DNA from 2 places in the Streptomyces sp. NPDC027663 genome. Region 2 is predicted to be linked to the other one. Evidence: riboswitches for the same ligand, from Rfam matches in the RefSeq annotation. Region 2 holds a riboswitch; the other holds the start of a gene.

Region 1 (8,940 bases), on a different contig from region 2:
CCGCGGGTGCACACCGGGTGAAGACGCGCCCGCTGCGCGGCCCCCGCGTCCGCGGTTCCCGGAGCATGGCCCTATCGTGACCGGCATGCAGTCCTACACGATCGGCCAGGCCGCGCGGCTGCTCGGCGTCAGCCCCGACACCGCCCGCCGTTGGGCCGACGCCGGCCGGGTGGCCACTCACCGCGACGACTCCGGGCGGCGCCTCATCGACGGCAGGGATCTCGCCGCGTTCTCGGTCGAGCTGGCCAAGGGAGGTGCCGGCGAGGAGGACGCCTCGCACACCTCCGTCCGCAACGCCTTCCCCGGCATCGTCACCGCCATCAAGCTCGGTGACGTCGCCGCCCAGGTGGAGATCCAGGCCGGCCCGCACCGGCTGGTCTCGCTGCTGACCCGGGAAGCCGTCGAGGAGCTGGGCCTGGAGGTCGGCATGGAGGCCACCGCGCGCGTGAAGTCCACCAACGTGCACATCGACCGCCCCTGACCCGACGGGACGCCGTCCCCCCGGCCGAACTGCGCCGCCGGAACACTTGCACCACTCCGGGCGAAAGCCGGAGAGACCCGGATGCACCGCTCCGGGCGAAAGCCGGAGCGACCCGGACCCGCGCGTACCGGCCTCACCCTTTCCTCGCACTACGGTGAGGGCCCATGACCCTGAGCATCCGCAACCAGCTCCCCGGCACCATCACCGAAGTGCATCCCGGCGAAGTCATGGCCACTGTCAAGGTCCGGCTGGACGGCGGCCGGGAGCTCACGGCCGCCGTCACCCGGGAGGCCGTCGAGCAGCTCGCCCTCGCTCCCGGCACCACCGTCCGCGCGCTGGTGAAGTCGACCGAGGTCTCCCTCGCGACCAGCCGTGTCGAGGGCCTGTCGATCCGCAACCAGCTCCCCGGCACCATCACCCACCTCACCACCGGCGAGGCCATGGCCTCGGTGAAGGTCACCATGGAAGGCGGCGAACTCACCGCCGTGATCACCAAGGACGCGGCCGGTGACCTCGGCCTGTTCGTGGGCTCCGACGTCATCGCCCTGATCAAGGCGACCGAGGTGTCCCTGGCGACGGTGTAGGAAGCAGGAACGCAGCGCTTCGGGAACGGCTGAGGGCCCCGTCCGTGGCACGGACGGGGCCCTCAGCCCTGCTTCGCTCAGTCCTCGTACGCGTCCAGCGGCGGGCAGGAACACACCAGGTTGCGGTCGCCGAAGGCCTGGTCGATGCGGCGCACCGGCGGCCAGTACTTGTCGGCGGCCGAGACACCGGCCGGGAAGACGGCCTCCTCGCGGCTGTAGGCGTGCTTCCACTCATCACCGAGCGCGGCGGCGGTGTGCGGGGCGTTGCGCAGCGGGTTGTCCTCCGCGGGCCACTCACCCGCGCCGACCTTCTCGATCTCCGCGCGGATGGCGATCATCGCGTCGCAGAACCGGTCCAGCTCGGTGATGTCCTCGGACTCGGTCGGTTCGATCATCAGCGTGCCGGCCACCGGGAAGGACATGGTCGGCGCGTGGAAGCCGTAGTCGATCAGGCGCTTGGCCACATCGTCCACGCTCACGCCGGTCGCCTTGGTCAGCGGGCGCAGGTCGATGATGCACTCGTGCGCGACCAGGCCGCCGGGGCCGGTGTAGAGCACCGGGTAGTGCGGCTCCAGGCGCTTGGCGACGTAGTTCGCCGACAGCACGGCCACCTGCGTGGCGCGCTTCAGGCCTTCGCCGCCCATGAGGCGGACGTACGCCCACGAGATCGGCAGGATGCCCGCGGAGCCCCAGGGGGCCGCCGAGATCGGGCCGACGCCCGTCTCCGGGCCGGCCTCCGGCTGCAGCGGGTGGTTCGGCAGGTACGGCGCCAGGTGCGACCGTACGGCCACCGGCCCGACGCCCGGACCGCCACCGCCGTGCGGGATGCAGAACGTCTTGTGCAGGTTCAGGTGGGAGACGTCACCGCCGAAGTGGCCCGGCTTGGCCAGGCCGACCAGGGCGTTCAGGTTGGCGCCGTCGACGTACACCTGGCCGCCGGCGTCGTGCACCTGGGCGCAGATGTCGGCGACGTGCTCCTCGAACACACCGTGCGTCGACGGGTAGGTGATCATCAGCACGGCCAGCTCGTCGCGGTACTGCTCGATCTTCGCGCGCAGGTCCTCGACGTCGATCTCGCCGTCCTCGGCGGTCTTCACGACGACGACCTTCATGCCGGCCATCACGGCGCTGGCCGCGTTGGTGCCGTGCGCGGAGGACGGGATCAGGCAGACGGTGCGCTGCTCGTCACCGTTGGCCCGGTGGTAGCCGCGGACGGCCAGCAGACCGGCCAGCTCGCCCTGCGAACCGGCGTTCGGCTGCAGGGAGACCTTGTCGTAGCCGGTGGCCTCGGCGAGACGTTCCTCCAGCTCATGGATGAGCGTGAGGTAGCCCTCGGCCTGCTCGGCGGGCGCGAACGGGTGCAGCTGGCCGAACTCGGGCCAGGTGACCGGCTCCATCTCCGTGGTCGCGTTGAGCTTCATCGTGCAGGAGCCCAGCGGGATCATGCCGCGGTCGAGCGCGTAGTCGCGGTCGGCCAGCTTGCGCAGGTAGCGCAGCATCGCGGTCTCGGAACGGTGCTGCTGGAAGACCGGGTGGGTCATGTACTCGTCGGAGCGGAGCAGCGCCTCGGGCAGCGTGTCCGCGGCGGACGCGTCCAGCGCCTCGATGTCACCCTCGACACCGAAGGCGGCGAAGACGGCTTCGAGCTGGGCCCGGTTGGTGGTCTCGTCGCAGGCCGCCGAGACGTGGTCGGCATCGACGAGCCGCAGGTTGACCCCGTTCTCCCGCGCTGCGGCGACGACCTCGGCAGCCTTGCCGGGCACGCGCGCGGTGACCGTGTCGAAGAACGCGCCGTGGACGATCTCGACGCCACCGGCCCGCAGGCCCTCGGCGAGGATCGTGGCATAGCGGTGGGTGCGGCGGGCGATGGTCCGCAAGCCCTCCGCACCGTGGTAGACGGCGTACATGCCGGCCATCACGGCGAGCAGCACCTGCGCGGTGCAGATGTTGCTGGTCGCCTTCTCCCGGCGGATGTGCTGCTCACGGGTCTGCAGCGCGAGCCGGTACGCCTTGTTCCCGTCGGCGTCGACGGAGACGCCGACGAGCCGCCCGGGCAGGCTGCGGGCGAACTTCTCGTGCACGGCCATGTAACCGGCGTGCGGACCGCCGAAGCCCATCGGTACACCGAAGCGCTGGGTCGTACCGACGGCGATGTCGGCACCCAGCTCCCCCGGGGAGGTCAGCAGGGTCAGCGCCAGCAGATCGGCGGCGACCGTCACCAGGGCACCCAGCTCGTGCGCCTGGTCGATGACCGGCTTGATGTCCCGGACGGCACCGGAGGCGCCCGGGTATTGGATCAGCACACCGTTGATCTCGCGCTCGGCGACCTCGGCCGGGATGCCGTCGCTGAGGTCGGCGACGACGACCTCCACGCCGGTCGGCTCGGCTCGCGTCTCGATGACGGCGATGGTCTGCGGCAGCGCGTCCGCGTCGACCAGGAACAGGCCCTTCTTGTTCTTGCCCATGCGCCGGGACAGCGCCATCGCCTCGGCCGCGGCCGTGCCCTCGTCCAGGAGCGAGGCACCGGAGGTGGGCAGACCGGCGAGGTCGGCGACCACGGTCTGGAAGTTCAGCAGGGCTTCGAGCCGCCCCTGGGAGATCTCCGGCTGGTACGGCGTGTAGGCCGTGTACCAGGCCGGGTTCTCCATGACGTTGCGCAGGATGACCGGGGGCGTGAACGTGCCGTGGTAACCGAGACCGATCATGGAGCCGAGGACCTGGTTGCGGTCGGCGAGCGAGCGCAGCTCGGCGAGCACCTCGGCCTCGGTGCGGGCGCCCGGCAGGTCGAGGGCGTCGGCGTTCTTGATCACATCCGGGACGGCGGCGGCGGTCAGCTCGTCGAGCGAGCCGTAACCGACCTGGGCGAGCATCTTCGCCCGCGCCTCCTGGTCGGGCCCGATGTGGCGCTGCTCGAACGGAATGCCCGCTTCGAGCTCGGAGAGCGGGGTGCGATGGGCGGTCATTGCGGAGGCCTCCTGGTCTGACGCGACCTTCGAGGGGCACCCCGGTACGGATACCCCGACGGCCTCCCCCTCTGTCATCTCAACCTGAGAGCTTCACCGGACACCCGCGGGCGCCGGCTTTCACCGTCGGTGAGAGCGGAAGCCGTCGACATCCGCTCTGCTTTCCAGAGTGACCTCGTCCGTGCGGTACGTGAGCCTGAGAGATTCCGGGGAGGATTTGCTCCTTCGGCGCCTCCGAGGTGATCGGAGGACTCTCCCGCACGGGGTCAGCAGCCGCTGTCAGCCTACCAGCGAGGTCAACGCCCGGGCCCTCGAGTGGCCGCCTCCTTGAATGTGCTCTTTTGTAGTGCTTACGGATGAGTTGCGACCACGTGGAGGGAGAGGGACCGTGCAGACCGACATCGATCCGCGCAACCTGATCGGCCGCAAGGCGTTCGACCGCAATGGCACCAAGATCGGCACCATCGACGAGGTGTATCTCGACGACGCGACCGGCGTGCCCGAGTGGGCGGCCATACGCACCGGCCTGTTCTCGCGGGACGCCTTCGTCCCTCTGGAACCCAGCGAACTCGTCGAAGGCACCCTCCACGTCCCCTTCGACCGCGCCTTGATCAAGGACGCCCCCGACTTCGGCGTGGGCCGCCACCTCTCTCCCGAACAGGAACTCCAGCTCTACCACCACTATGGCCTCGACGTGGCCTCACCCCCCACGGTCCCTGACCACGACTTCGGCAAACTGGCCGGCTCCGAAGAATCCTGACCCTCCCCCCCCCGGCCACCACCGACAACCTCCCCTCCCACCACCGACAACCTCCCCTCCCACCACCGACAACCTCCCCTCCCACCACCGACAACCTCCCCTCCCACCGCCTCCCGTCTCCCGCGTCTGCCACCGGCGCCTCCGCGGTTCCCTGGCCTATGCAGGCGACCGGCGCCTCCACAGACCCGTGGCCCCGTCTGTGACCTCAGCCTCGGCAGTCTCTCGGTCCTCCTCCGGTACCTCAGCCCCGGCACCCGTCCGCCTTACGCGGGCGGCCTGCTCCTCGGCCGTCTCCTGGTCCGGGTCCCCGGTCCGGTCCTCGGGCGGACGGTGGTCGACGTCCGCCGCCCGGGGGCCGCCCGAGGCATCCGGGGTCCGGGGCGGAGCCCCGTGGCGGTCACTGTTCGACGGGCCGAGACGGGTGGGTGGGTGGGCGAGGTCGGCAGCCGCAACCAACGGCAACGGCTCAGCCGACTCCAGCGCAGGATCGCCGACGAAGAACGTCCGCACACGCCCCGGCTCGGACTGCGGCGTCTCGAACCGCACGGTGACCCGCCCCAGCCCGCTCCCCTGCACCCACCCAGCGCCCCACTCGGCGTGCCGCACGTCCTGCCCGGCCCGCCACTGCCGCTCGGCCGGCTCCGGCCGCTCCACCGGAGCCTCGGGCGCGGCCTCGTCGGCCGGATCCGCGGCCCGCTCCCCGGCCGCCTGCGCGAACAGGTCCTCCTGCGTGTAGTCGGCGAGCCCGGACACCCCCACCCCGAGCAGCCGCACCCCACCGGTGGTGTCCACGGCTTCCAGCAACCGCGCGGCCGCCTCCCGGATGACCGCCGGATCGTCCGTGGGCCCCCGGAGCGTCTCGGAGCGGGTCAGCGTCGAGAAGTCGTACCGCCGCACCTTCAGCACTATGGTGCGCCCGGACAGCCCGGCCCCACGCAGCCGCCGCACGCACCGGTCGGCCAGCCGCTGTACCTCCAGACCGACCCGCAGCCGGTCGTGGATGTCCACGTCGTACGTGTCCTCCACCGACACGGACTTGGCCTCCCGCTCGGCCACCACGGGCCGCTCGTCCCGCGCCAGAGCCATCGCGTACAGGGCGTGCCCGTGTGCCTTGCCCAGCAGCCGGACCAGTTCGTCCTCGCCCGCCTCGGCCAGCTCCTCGACCGTGGTGATCCCTGCCCTGCGCAGGTGGTCCCCGGTGGCCGGCCCCACCCCCGGCAGGGTCCGCACCGACATCGGCCCCAGCAGCGCCCGCTCGGTCCCCGGTTCTATCACCACCAGGCCATCCGGCTTGGCCTGCTCCGACGCGATCTTCGCGAGCATCTTGGAGGCGGCGAGCCCCACCGACCCGGTGAGCCCGGTGACCGCCCGGATGTCGGCGCGCAGCCGCACCCCGGCCTGCCGCGCCGACTCCTCGTCCCAGGCCGTCCCCCCGGCCTCCAGGTCCACGAACGCCTCGTCCAGGCTCAGCGGCTCCACCAGCGGTGACAGCTCCCGCAGCAGCGCCATCACCTGCTCGCTGATCTCCCGGTACAGGGTGAAGCGCGGCACCAGATAGGCGGCGTTGGGTGCGAGCCGGCGGGCCTGCGCCATGGGCATCGCCGAGTGGACCCCGAACACCCGTGCCTCGTACGACGCGGTGGCCACCACCCCGCGTGGTCCGAGCCCGCCCACGACGACCGCCTTGCCGCGCAGGCTCGGCTTGGATGCCTGCTCCACCGAGGCGAAGAAGGCATCCATGTCGAGATGCAGGATCGTGGGCGCGTTTCTCACATCTCCGATGCTGCACCACGGCACTGACAATGCAGTGGCGCCGCGGGGCGCCGCAGCGGTTCCGGAGGTCAGACCGCCCGGTTGCGGCGCCGCGCCAGCTCGTCAGCGGGGTTGTGCCCGACGAGGGTCTCGCCGGTGTCGATGCGCTCGCCGTGCAGCTGGGAGAGGGCGCTTTCCACGTCCCGCCACACCACGCCGACAGCGATCCCGAAGATGCCCTGTCCGCCCTGGAGCAGGGCGTGGACCTCGTCCGGCGAGGTGCACTCGTACACCGTGGCACCGTCGCTCATCAGCGTCATCCGCTCCAGGTCGCGGAAACCGCGTTCCCTGAGGTGCTGGACGGCCGTGCGGATGTTCTGCAGCGACACCCCGGTGTCCAGGAAGCGCTTCACGATCTTCAGGACGACGACGTCCCGGAAGCTGTACAGACGCTGTGTGCCGGACCCGTAGGCGGGCCGCACACTGGGCTCCACGAGGCCGGTGCGGGCCCAGTAGTCGAGCTGCCGGTAGGTGATGCCGGCAGCCGCGCAGGCGGTGGGCCCGCGGTAGCCGATCTCCTCGGACGTCATGGACGCCACCCCTCCGCCGTTCGGCACCGCTGTCGGCAACTGCGGGGCGCGATCGACCGCGCCGCCGGGATGGGAGACTCCCCCGCTCGAGCGCAGCCGAGAACTCGGGGGCGGGTACGGACCGCTCTCCCCCAAACTGCGTCCGGGGGCACCCCCAGCCGTACCGTCGCCGCTGGTTCTCACGCCGACCTCCGTCCTTGACCTGCCTTCTCGACGGTAGGCAGTCACCAGGGGTGCGTCAACGATCGCCACACTCGGCACGCCGAGTGATAATCACCCTAGGAGTGGTTTCCCGTGTCCCACCGCGGGGAAAGGCTAGCCGAATGCGCTGGCGGGGGGCCGTAGGACGCTCTCACTGGCCGGAGGCAATTGCCGGGGAACGGACCGCGCGAAGCCGCCCGCGTCCCGGCGGAACGCCGGGTGCGGCGGCGCCGGCCCGGCGTCTCACTGGCTGCTGGTTCCGAAGTCCTCGGGCGAGATCTGGTCGAGGAACTCGCGGAACTTCTCCACCTCGTCCTCCTGCTCGTCCGGAATGGCGATGCCCGCGTCGTCCAGCACCGTGTCACTGCCGTAGATCGGCGTTCCGGTGCGCAAAGCCAGCGCTATGGCATCGGAGGGCCGGGCACTGACCTCGACCCCGCTGGCGAACACCAGCTCCGCGTAGAAGACGCCTTCCCGCAGATCGGTGATGCGCACTTCGGTCAGCTCCTGGCCGACGGCCTCCAGCACGTCCTTGAACAGGTCGTGGGTCAGCGGTCGCGCGGGGGCCATGCCCTGCTGGGCGAAGGCGATCGCCGTAGCCTCCCCCGGCCCGATCCAGATGGGGAGGTAACGGTCGCCCCCCACTTCGCGCAGGAGCACGATCGGTTGGTTGGAGGGCATTTCGACCCGGACACCTACGACATCGAGCTCGTTCACACAGCAACCCTAGGCCGTGGTCGGGACGTTTGGGTAGTCGGGCCGGGAACAGGTGCCCGATCCGGCCGCTCCGGGACCTTCCGGGTCAGGGCAGCCGCACGCCCAGAGCGGTCTTCACCAGAGCGGCGTGCAGCTTCACCGTGAGCGCCGCCAGTTCCTTCGTACGGGCCTCGGCCAAGGCCCTGGTCTGCGGGTTGCGGTGGCGCTTGAGCGGGGCCACCACCTGGTCGACCAGCCCTGCCTCACGGTCGGCGGCGGCCTTCATCACCCGAAGGTGGCGCGGCTCGATCCCGAACCGGCCCAGCTCGGCGACGAGCGCGGCCACGGTGACCGCCTCGGCGTCGTACGCCCCGTCCTCCAGGGGAGCGACGAGCCCGTAGGACTCCCACTCTTTCAGCTCACCCTCGCCGATGTCCGCGGCGGCCAGCAGCTCGGCCCTGCCGATTCTGGCCACCGTGGGCCCCTCCACGGGCGCCGGCACGTCGTCCGGGCTGCGCTGGCGCCCGACCAGGGGCAGCGCGACGGCCTCACCCCGCTCCATGGCGTCCAGGTGCTCGCGGATCACCTTGAGCGGCAGGTAGTGGTCCCGCTGCATCCGCAGGACGTGGCCGAGGCGCTCGACGTCCCGGGCACTGAACTTCCGGTACCCCGACGGGGTCCGCTGCGGCTCGATGAGCCCCTCCGACTCCAGGAAGCGGATCTTGGAGATGGTGACTTCGGGGAACTCGTCGCGCAGCACGTTCAGCACCGTGCCGATGCTCATCAGCCCACTGTCCCTGGCGGCGGTACCGCTTCCGGCACCGCCGCTCGGTGTTTGAAGCATGGACCTTCCCTGGGGGTGCCCCCGGACGCAGTCCGGGGGCGGGTCAGATGCCCTGCCGGCTGGCGTAGA
Region 2 (8,940 bases):
GCGAGGAGGATCAGCAGGAGCACGATGACGCCGCCCGCGACGGCGACTCTGTCCTTCTTGAACCGGGTCCAGGCGATCTGGCCCAGGGAACGACCCTCGATCTGCCCCTTACCGGCACCCTCCAGCACAGCTTCCGGCTGTGCCTCGGCTGCTGCCCCGGTGGTCTCGATCGGTGCGGTCACGGTGAGCGACCCCTCTCGCCGGTGGTGACCGGCCTGCGCCTGCCGCGGATTGCGGCTTTGTCGACTTGCCATCGATCACGAGGTCTCGGCCTCGCGTCTGAGTCGCGAGTCTTCAGCGTGGCTGCGATCACCCGCCAGATGTGACGGCGAAAGTATGCGCAACCGTGATGCAGTACAGGGGATTCCGTTATCCGAACAGTGGGTAACGCCCCTCGGACATGTGCCGGTTGCGGCGGAATGGCGAATTTGCGCCGTTCGGAACACGGGGCCGGGATCTACGCGCGCAGAAGTGTGTCGCCCGTGTAAATTCTCCGCCTCGGCCTCAAGAGGCCCTCCGTACGGGCGGGTTGATCAGTAACCGCCGTGCACCGGCGGGTAGCCGTAGCCGGCCGCCGGGGCCTGTGGCGACGCGGGGACCTGGAGCTGGGGCTGCGGCGCGGCGGCATGGGCCTCACGGTCGTAGAAGGGACGCGCGTTGACGCGCATCCACATCACCACCGGGTCGTAGTCGTCCGTCATCGCGACCGTCGACACCGGCAGTCCCTCCGGGACCGCGCCGACGGACTGCTGCATCATCGCGCGCACCGAGTCGACCGCGGCGGGTGAGGTGTCGTACACGTCCAGACCGATGGCGAGGTACGGCGCCCCGAGCGCCGGCTGCACCCAGGCGCGGCGCAGGGAGCGCAGGGCAGGGGTGCGGTGGGCGTTCTGTGCGAGCAGGGCGTAGAACTGCGGGATCTCGATGCCGGGCTCCGACAGCCGGAGCGGGCCGGCGGGCTGGCGGTCCAGGCCGGTGGCGATGCGGCGCAGGTCCAGCCAGGGGATGCCGACGCCGCCGCCCGGGGCGTGCGGGTTGAGCCAGAGGCCGTAGTGGTCCGGGTAGAGGGTGCGGGCCACGTCCAGGCCGTCGGCCACTTCGTAGGAGCGGTTCCAGCCGCTGGCCGACAGTTCCTGGGCGGAGGTGACGCAGGGGGCGTAGTGGACGCCGTCCACCTCCATGTCCCCGTACTGGGCGTCCGGGGAGCCGGCCTGGCCGTGCCACAGGAGCATCCAGATCTGGCCGGAGGAAGGGGTGACGAGGGCACGGAGCAGGGCCTCGTAGGCGTCGTAGCGTCCGGGCGTGACCTGGCGCAGCATGTGCTCGACGCTGCCGCTGTGGCTCGCGCTCACCTGTCGTGCCCTTCCTTGTCAGTGCCCCGCGTTCAAGGACAGCTTAAGCGCCTGGCAGCTCGGGACTTCATCCCGTGCGCGGATGCGGGTGCTCGTGGCTTGTCGCGCCCCCGCGGCGCATCCGCATACCGGACACGGCCTCGCGCCCCTCGGCGCGTTCAGTGACCGTATTGACAGAAGGGGCGGACGTTGGCCTTCAGCCAGTGGCCCACCGGGTCGTCGGCCACATCGAGCAGGACCAGGTTGACCGGCCATTTGACCGGGACTTTACCGAGGGCCCGGCCCAGGGCCTCCAGGGGCAGGGCGCGCAGGTCGCCCTCCCACCGGGAGAGTTCGACGCCCACGAACATCACCGGGTCGGCCGTCTCGATGGCGGCGAGACAGCGACGGGCGGTCAGGACCACGCCCGTGCCGGCGAACTCGGCCGAGGCGGCGGCGAGGAAGTCGACCGGGTCGTCCTGCCAGTCGGGCTCGAAGAGCCGGACCCGGCCGCCGGTGCCGGGACCGTCGAGCGGGGTGCGCCCCGCGCGGCACAGCTCGGCCACCGCTTCGGGCGGCAGCGGTATGCCGACGACGCCGCCGGGGTTCACGGCGATGCCCGCCTGTGGCGGCAGGCCCTGCGCGAACTCCACGGCGGGGGCGATGGTGTACGACATGTGGGAGCCGGCCGCCTGACGCAGTTGCTCCTCGGAGCTGAACACCGGGACGTACACCTGGCCCTCGATGTCGAGGGTGGGCAGGTCGAGCGGGCCGCTGTCCGGGCCGCCGCCGCCCGGCAGCGGGATCCACAGGAAGCTGCGGCCGAGCACCTCGACGATCCGGCCGCCCGCCGAGGGGACGCCGAGGGAGGCCGACAGCACCTCCTCCAGCTCGTTGCCGGGCCAACCGCCGTGCGGGTGGGGGTGTGCCTGTGCCGGGAAGTCCGCGGGAAGGTCCGCCGGGAAGTCCATCTGCCTACCGCCTGCTGGTCATCACTGCTGTGAGCAAGAAGGCTAGCGGGTGACTGTGACAACGCCTCACCGAGTGAAGCCCACGCGGCTCAGGGCGCCTGCCGCGTCCCGGTCCAGCAGCACCGCCGAACCGCAGCCGGCGGGCAGCTCGCCCTTCTCCACCGCGCGCAGCAGCCGGTCGGTCGCACGGCGGTGCCGGCGGAAGGCGTAGCGGGACACACCCCGGCCGCGCTCGTGCTGGCCCTGCCGGGCCGTCTCGGCAGTCACGTCGAGCAGGAGGAGGTGCAGGGTGCTGCCGCGGCGGCGGGCCTCGCGGGCCAGCCAGGCGCGCACCCAGGACTGGGTGCCGCAGTCGTGGACCACGACGCCCTCGCCGGTGCGCAGGGCCCGGCGCAGTCCGGCGTAGTGGGCGAGGCGGACCAGCGGGCGGTACAGCGCGTAGGGGAGCCGGCGGGGGACACGGGCGTCCCAGCGGTCGCGGGTGTCCTGGGAGTCGATCCGGTGGCCGGTGACCGCGCGGTGCATGAGGGTGGACTTGCCGCTGCCGGGCAGACCGGTGATCACCACCAGGTCGCCGGCGCCGAAGAGCAGGGCGTGCGGGCTGCGGCCGGCGCGGGCGCGCAGGTCGCGGACGACCGGCGCGGGCCGGGCCGCGCAGCGCTCGCGTGCCGGGGCGGAGGGCTGCTTCGGCACCGCGATGCCGGCGTTCGTGGCGTAGGCCGAGGTCCTGTTCACCGTGATCGTCCTCCCCAATGGGCTCGGTCATCCCCATGCCCCTTGTATGTAAAGAGAAGGTAATGGGCAACGGTAGGGGGTTCGTGCGCGTAGTGCCACAGCTCGGTTACAGATGCGGGGCCCTGACGCGTGGGGGCGCGGCATGCAATGATGTGGCCGCCAACTGCATACCGGCCGTTTGAATCCGCGCGGGAGAGTTCCCAGCAGCCTTCGCTGGGGCGCCGAAGGAGCAAGTCCCTCCCTTGAATCTCTCAGGCCCCGTTACCGCGCGGGCGAGGCACATCTGAAAAGCGGGCCGCTGTGTCAGCGGCTCCACCCAAGGTGCAAGCCGTGATCGTCCCTGTGGCGGTCTCGGCGAACCTCTCAGGTTCCGATGACAGATGGGGAGGAAGTTCCTCGCCCTCCCCACGCCCGGCTGCGCTCGCGCGGGGGGACCCCATGTCTGCCCTGGGAGACGACCGACCGATGAGCAGTACCGAACTCCGCCACACCGCGCTCGATGCCGTGCATCGTTCGCTGGGCGCGACGATGACCGACTTCGCCGGCTGGGACATGCCCCTGCGCTACGGCTCCGAACGCGACGAGCACCTCGCCGTGCGGACGAAGGCCGGTCTCTTCGATCTGTCCCACATGGGCGAGATCACCGTCACCGGCGCCGGGGCCGCCGCCCTCCTGAACTTCGCCCTGGTCGGCAACATCGCCTCCGTCGGCGTCGGGCGTGCCCGCTACACCATGATCTGCCAGGCCGACGGCGGCATCCTGGACGACCTGATCGTCTACCGCCTCGCCGAGACCGAGTACATGGTCGTGGCCAACGCCTCCAACGCCCAGGTCGTGCTGGACGCGCTGACCGAGCGCGCCGCCGGCTTCGACGCCGAGGTCCGCGACGACCGGGACGCCTACGCGCTGCTCGCGGTGCAGGGCCCGGAGTCCCCCGGGATCCTGAAGTCCCTCACCGACGCCGACCTGGACGGTCTGAAGTACTACGCCGGCCTGCCCGGCACCGTCGCCGGCGTCCCGGCGCTGATCGCCCGCACCGGCTACACCGGCGAGGACGGCTTCGAGCTGTTCGTGAAGCCGGAGCACGCCGTGGAACTGTGGCAGGCGCTGACCAAGGCCGGCGAAGGCGTCGGCCTGGTCCCGTGCGGTCTGTCCTGCCGGGACACGCTGCGCCTGGAGGCGGGCATGCCGCTGTACGGGCACGAGCTGACCACCGGGCTGACCCCCTTCGACGCCGGCCTCGGCCGCGTGGTGAAGTTCGAGAAGGAGGGCGACTTCGTCGGGCGCGAGGCGCTCGCGCAGGCCGCCGAGCGGGCCGCTTCCGAGCCCCCGCGGGTCCTGGTCGGCCTGGTCGCCGAGGGCCGCCGGGTGCCGCGCGCCGGGTACACCGTCGTCGCCGGCGGCACGGTGATCGGCGAGGTCACCTCGGGCGCCCCCTCCCCCACCCTGGGCAAGCCGATCGCCATGGCGTACGTCGACGCGGCGCACGCGGCCCCGGGCTCCGAGGGCGTCGGCGTGGACATCCGGGGCAGCCACGAGCCGTACGAGGTCGTGGCTCTGCCGTTCTACAAGCGCCAGAAGTAGACACTGGGCGCGGAACGTCCCCGTGACGTGACCCTGCGCACACATCCGCTGCTCACAAGCAGTTCCAGCAGTCCCCCCTTCACCACCACTCCCGCGCGTACAGGAGAATTCAGGCCATGAGCAACCCCCAGCAGCTGCGCTACAGCAAGGAGCACGAGTGGCTGTCGGGCGCCGCGGACGGCGTCTCGACGGTCGGCATCACGGAGCACGCGGCCAACGCGCTCGGCGATGTCGTCTTCGTCCAGCTCCCCGAGGTCGGCTCCACGGTGTCCGCGGGCGAGACCTGCGGCGAGCTGGAGTCGACCAAGTCGGTCTCCGACCTGTACTCGCCGGTGTCCGGTGAGATCACCGAGGTCAACGAGGACGTCGTCAACGACCCGTCGCTGGTGAACTCCGCCCCCTTCGAGGGCGGCTGGCTGTTCAAGGTGCGCGTCACGGAGGAGCCTGCCGAGCTGCTCTCCGCCGACGAGTACACCGCCTTCACCGCCGGCTGAGGAGTCGTAGCCCCATGACTGTCCTGAACACGCCCCTGCATGAGCTGGACCCGGAGATCGCCGCCGCGGTCGACGCCGAGCTGAACCGCCAGCAGTCCACGCTGGAGATGATCGCGTCCGAGAACTTCGCGCCGCTCGCGGTGATGGAGGCCCAGGGCTCGGTCCTCACCAACAAGTACGCCGAGGGCTACCCGGGCCGCCGTTACTACGGCGGCTGCGAGCACGTCGACGTCGCCGAGCAGATCGCCATCGACCGGATCAAGGAGCTGTTCGGCGCCGAGTACGCCAACGTGCAGCCCCACTCCGGCGCCTCCGCGAACCAGGCGGCCCTGTTCGCGCTGGCCCAGCCCGGGGACACCATCCTCGGCCTGGACCTCGCCCACGGCGGTCACCTGACCCACGGCATGCGGCTGAACTTCTCCGGCAAGCAGTTCGACGTGGTGGCCTACCACGTGGACGAGGCGACCGGCCTGGTCGACATGGCCGAGGTCGAGCGGCTCGCCAAGGAGCACCGCCCGAAGGTGATCATCGCGGGCTGGTCGGCGTACCCGCGGCAGCTGGACTTCGCCGAGTTCCGCCGGATCGCCGACGAGGTCGAGGCGTACCTGTGGGTCGACATGGCGCACTTCGCCGGCCTGGTCGCCGCCGGGCTGCACCCGAACCCGGTGGAGCACGCGCACGTCGTCACCTCGACCACCCACAAGACGCTGGGCGGCCCGCGCGGCGGCATCATCCTGGCCAAGAAGGACTTCGCGAAGAAGCTGAACTCCTCCGTCTTCCCCGGCTTCCAGGGCGGTCCCCTGGAGCACGTGATCGCGGCGAAGGCGGTCTCCTTCAAGGTCGCCGCCTCGGAGGACTTCAAGGAGCGCCAGCAGCGTACGGTGGAGGGTGCCCGCATCCTCGCCGAGCGGCTGACCGCACCGGACGCCCGTGAGGCCGGGATCAACGTGCTGTCCGGCGGCACGGACGTGCACCTGATCCTGGTGGATCTGCGTGCGTCCGAGCTGGACGGGCAGCAGGCCGAGGACCGGCTCCACGAGGTCGGGATCACGGTCAACCGCAACGCGGTGCCGAACGACCCCCGCCCGCCGATGGTCACCTCGGGCCTGCGCATCGGTACGCCCGCCCTCGCCACCCGCGGCTTCACGGCCGAGGACTTCGCCGAGGTCGCGGACGTGATCGCGGCGGCGCTGAAGCCGTCCTACGACGCGGAGGGCCTGAAGGCGCGTGTGAAGGCGCTCGCCGACAAGCACCCGCTGTACCCGGGTCTGAACAAGTAAGTCACCTTTCGCGGGGCACCGCGCACACTGGAAGTAACAGCGTGCGCGGTGCCCGCGCCCCTGTACCAGCCCTTTGCACCACCTTTTGCACCACCGTATTGAGGAGTCACCCGTGGCCATCTCGGTCTTCGACCTGTTCTCGATCGGCATCGGCCCGTCCAGCTCCCACACGGTCGGCCCGATGCGCGCGGCGCGCATGTTCGCCCGCCGGCTGCGCAACGAGGACCTGCTCGGGTCCGTCGCGTCCCTGCGCTGCGAGCTGTACGGCTCGCTGGGCGCGACCGGCCATGGCCACGGCACCCCGAAGGCGGTGCTGCTCGGCCTGGAGGGCGCCTCGCCGCGCACGGTGGACGTGGAGACGGCCGACGAGCGGGTGGAGGGCATCAAGGCGTCAGGCCGTCTGAACGTGCTCGGCGAGCACGAGATAGCGTTCTCGTTCGACGACGACCTGGTCCTGCACCGCCGCAAGGCCCTGCCGTACCACGCCAACGGCATGACGGTATGGGCGTTCGACGCCTCGGGTGCCGAGCTGCTGTCGAAGACGTACTACTCGGTCGGCGGCGGCTTCGTCGTGGACGAGGACGCGGTGGGCGCGGACCGCATCAAGCTCGACGACACGGTCCTGAAGTACCCCTTCCGCACGGGCGACGAGCTGCTGCGCCTGACCAAGGAGACGGGCCTGTCCATCTCCTCGCTGATGCTGGAGAACGAGCGGGCCTGGCGCACCGAGGAGGAGATCCGCGCCGGTCTGCTGGAGATCTGGCGGGTGATGCGCGAGTGCGTGCAGCGCGGCATGTCCCGTGAGGGCATCCTGCCGGGCGGCCTCAGGGTCCGGCGCCGCGCGGCCGTCTCGGCCCGCCAGCTGCGCGCCGAGGGTGACGCGCTGGCGCACGCCATGGAGTGGATCACGCTCTACGCGATGGCCGTGAACGAGGAGAACGCGGCCGGCGGCCGCGTGGTGACGGCCCCCACCAACGGCGCGGCCGGCATCATCCCGGCGGTCCTGCACTACTACATCAACTTCGTGCCCGGCGCCGACGAGGACGGTGTCGTCCGCTTCCTGCTCGCCGCGGGCGCGATCGGCATGCTCTTCAAGGAGAACGCCTCCATCTCCGGCGCCGAGGTCGGCTGCCAGGGCGAGGTCGGCTCCGCCTGCTCCATGGCCGCGGGTGCCCTCGCCGAGGTGCTCGGCGGCTCCCCCGAACAGGTGGAGAACGCGGCCGAGATCGGCATGGAGCACAACCTGGGCCTGACCTGCGACCCCGTCGGGGGCCTGGTACAGATCCCGTGCATCGAGCGCAACGGCATGGCCGCGGTGAAGGCGGTCACGGCCGCGAAGATGGCGATGCGCGGCGACGGTTCGCACAAGGTGTCCCTGGACAAGGTCATCAAGACCATGAAGGACACCGGCGCGGACATGAGCGTGAAGTACAAGGAGACGGCGCGGGGCGGCCTCGCGGTCAACATCATCGAGTGCTGAACAGCGAGGGCCGACCGGCGATCACCGAGGAGGGGGCGGACTGTGCACGCGGTGGTGGCGGAGGTCTGGCGCGGCGACTTCCTGGAGTCGGTGCACCACGGCACGGTCCACGCGACCGGTCCGCGGGGGCGGACCGTGCTGAGCGTCGGTGAGGCGGACCGCCCGATGTACCCGCGGTCGGCCAACAAGCCGCTCCAGGCACTCGGCATGCTGCGCGCCGGCCTCGCCCTGGACGGCGAACTGCTGGCACTGGCCTGCGCCAGCCACTCCGGCGAAGCCTTCCACCTCGACGGCGTGCGCAGGATCCTCGACGGGGCCGGACTGGACTCGGGCGCGCTGCAGTGCACGGCGGGACTGCCCATCGGCGAGGCCGCGCTGCGCGCCCACCTCGCGGCCGGCGGCGTGCCCACCCGGCTGACGATGAACTGCTCGGGCAAGCACGCGGCGATGCTCGCCACCTGCGTCGCGGCCGGCTGGGACACGGCGACGTACCTGGACCCGCGGCACCCGCTGCAGCGTGCCCTGCTGGAGACCGTCGAGGACCTGGCCGGCGAGAAGGTCGCCGCGACCGGTGTCGACGGCTGCGGTGCGCCCCTGTTCGCCATCGGCTACCGGGGCTTGGCGCGGGCGTTCGCCGAGCTGGCGACGGGTGCGCCCGGCTCCCTGGAGCACCGGGTCGCCCGGGCGATGAACCGGCACGCCGAGTACGTCGGCGGCACCGGCCGGGACGTGACCCGGCTCATGCGGGCGCTGCCCGGATCGGTGGCCAAGGACGGCGCCGAGGGCGTGTACGCGCTGGCGCTCCCCGACGGCTCCTCCGTCGCCCTGAAGATCGCCGACGGTTCCCCACGGGCCCGCGCCGTCGTCATGGTCGCCGCGCTGCGAAGGCTCGGCGTGGTGACGGACACGAACGAGACCCTCGCCGAACTGGCCACCGCGCCGGTCCTCGGGCACGGCGAACCGGTCGGCGCGGTGCGGGCCGCGCGGATCCTGGACGAGTAGGGCGACGCAGCGCTCGCACGTCGCCCGGGGGCCTCCTTCCGGTCACTCCCCGGACGTGTCGGC

The links. A riboswitch is a leader RNA that binds a small molecule or an ion and turns the genes downstream of it on or off. The one in region 2 is predicted to bind glycine.
Region 1: another riboswitch for glycine. It lies ahead of gcvP (aminomethyl-transferring glycine dehydrogenase); the one in region 2 lies ahead of gcvT (glycine cleavage system aminomethyltransferase GcvT).

What each region holds. Positions count from the first base shown of each region.
Region 1 is NZ_JBVHSK010000018.1:137,948-146,887, forward strand. Features, by position in the region: gene ACZ4SF_RS33320 (APC family permease) at 1-21, shown strand, start outside; gene ACZ4SF_RS33325 (TOBE domain-containing protein) at 86-481, shown strand; gene ACZ4SF_RS33330 (TOBE domain-containing protein) at 646-1,065, shown strand; gene gcvP (aminomethyl-transferring glycine dehydrogenase) at 1,143-4,028, opposite strand; glycine riboswitch at 4,203-4,297, opposite strand; gene ACZ4SF_RS33340 (PRC-barrel domain-containing protein) at 4,417-4,788, shown strand; partial or broken gene ACZ4SF_RS33345 (DNA polymerase IV) at 5,236-6,561, opposite strand; gene ACZ4SF_RS33350 (MerR family transcriptional regulator) at 6,630-7,313, opposite strand; gene ACZ4SF_RS33355 (bifunctional nuclease family protein) at 7,575-8,048, opposite strand; gene ftsR (transcriptional regulator FtsR) at 8,134-8,871, opposite strand; gene ACZ4SF_RS33365 (FHA domain-containing protein) at 8,915-8,940, opposite strand, start outside.
Region 2 is NZ_JBVHSK010000007.1:320,162-329,101, forward strand. Features, by position in the region: gene ACZ4SF_RS21450 (ABC transporter permease) at 1-182, opposite strand, end outside; gene ACZ4SF_RS21455 (enhanced serine sensitivity protein SseB C-terminal domain-containing protein) at 534-1,319, opposite strand; gene ACZ4SF_RS21460 (enhanced serine sensitivity protein SseB) at 1,511-2,302, opposite strand; gene ACZ4SF_RS21465 (AAA family ATPase) at 2,369-3,037, opposite strand; glycine riboswitch at 3,217-3,314, shown strand; glycine riboswitch at 3,315-3,427, shown strand; gene gcvT (glycine cleavage system aminomethyltransferase GcvT) at 3,503-4,621, shown strand; gene gcvH (glycine cleavage system protein GcvH) at 4,738-5,115, shown strand; gene glyA (serine hydroxymethyltransferase) at 5,130-6,395, shown strand; gene ACZ4SF_RS21485 (L-serine ammonia-lyase) at 6,508-7,875, shown strand; gene ACZ4SF_RS21490 (asparaginase) at 7,918-8,877, shown strand.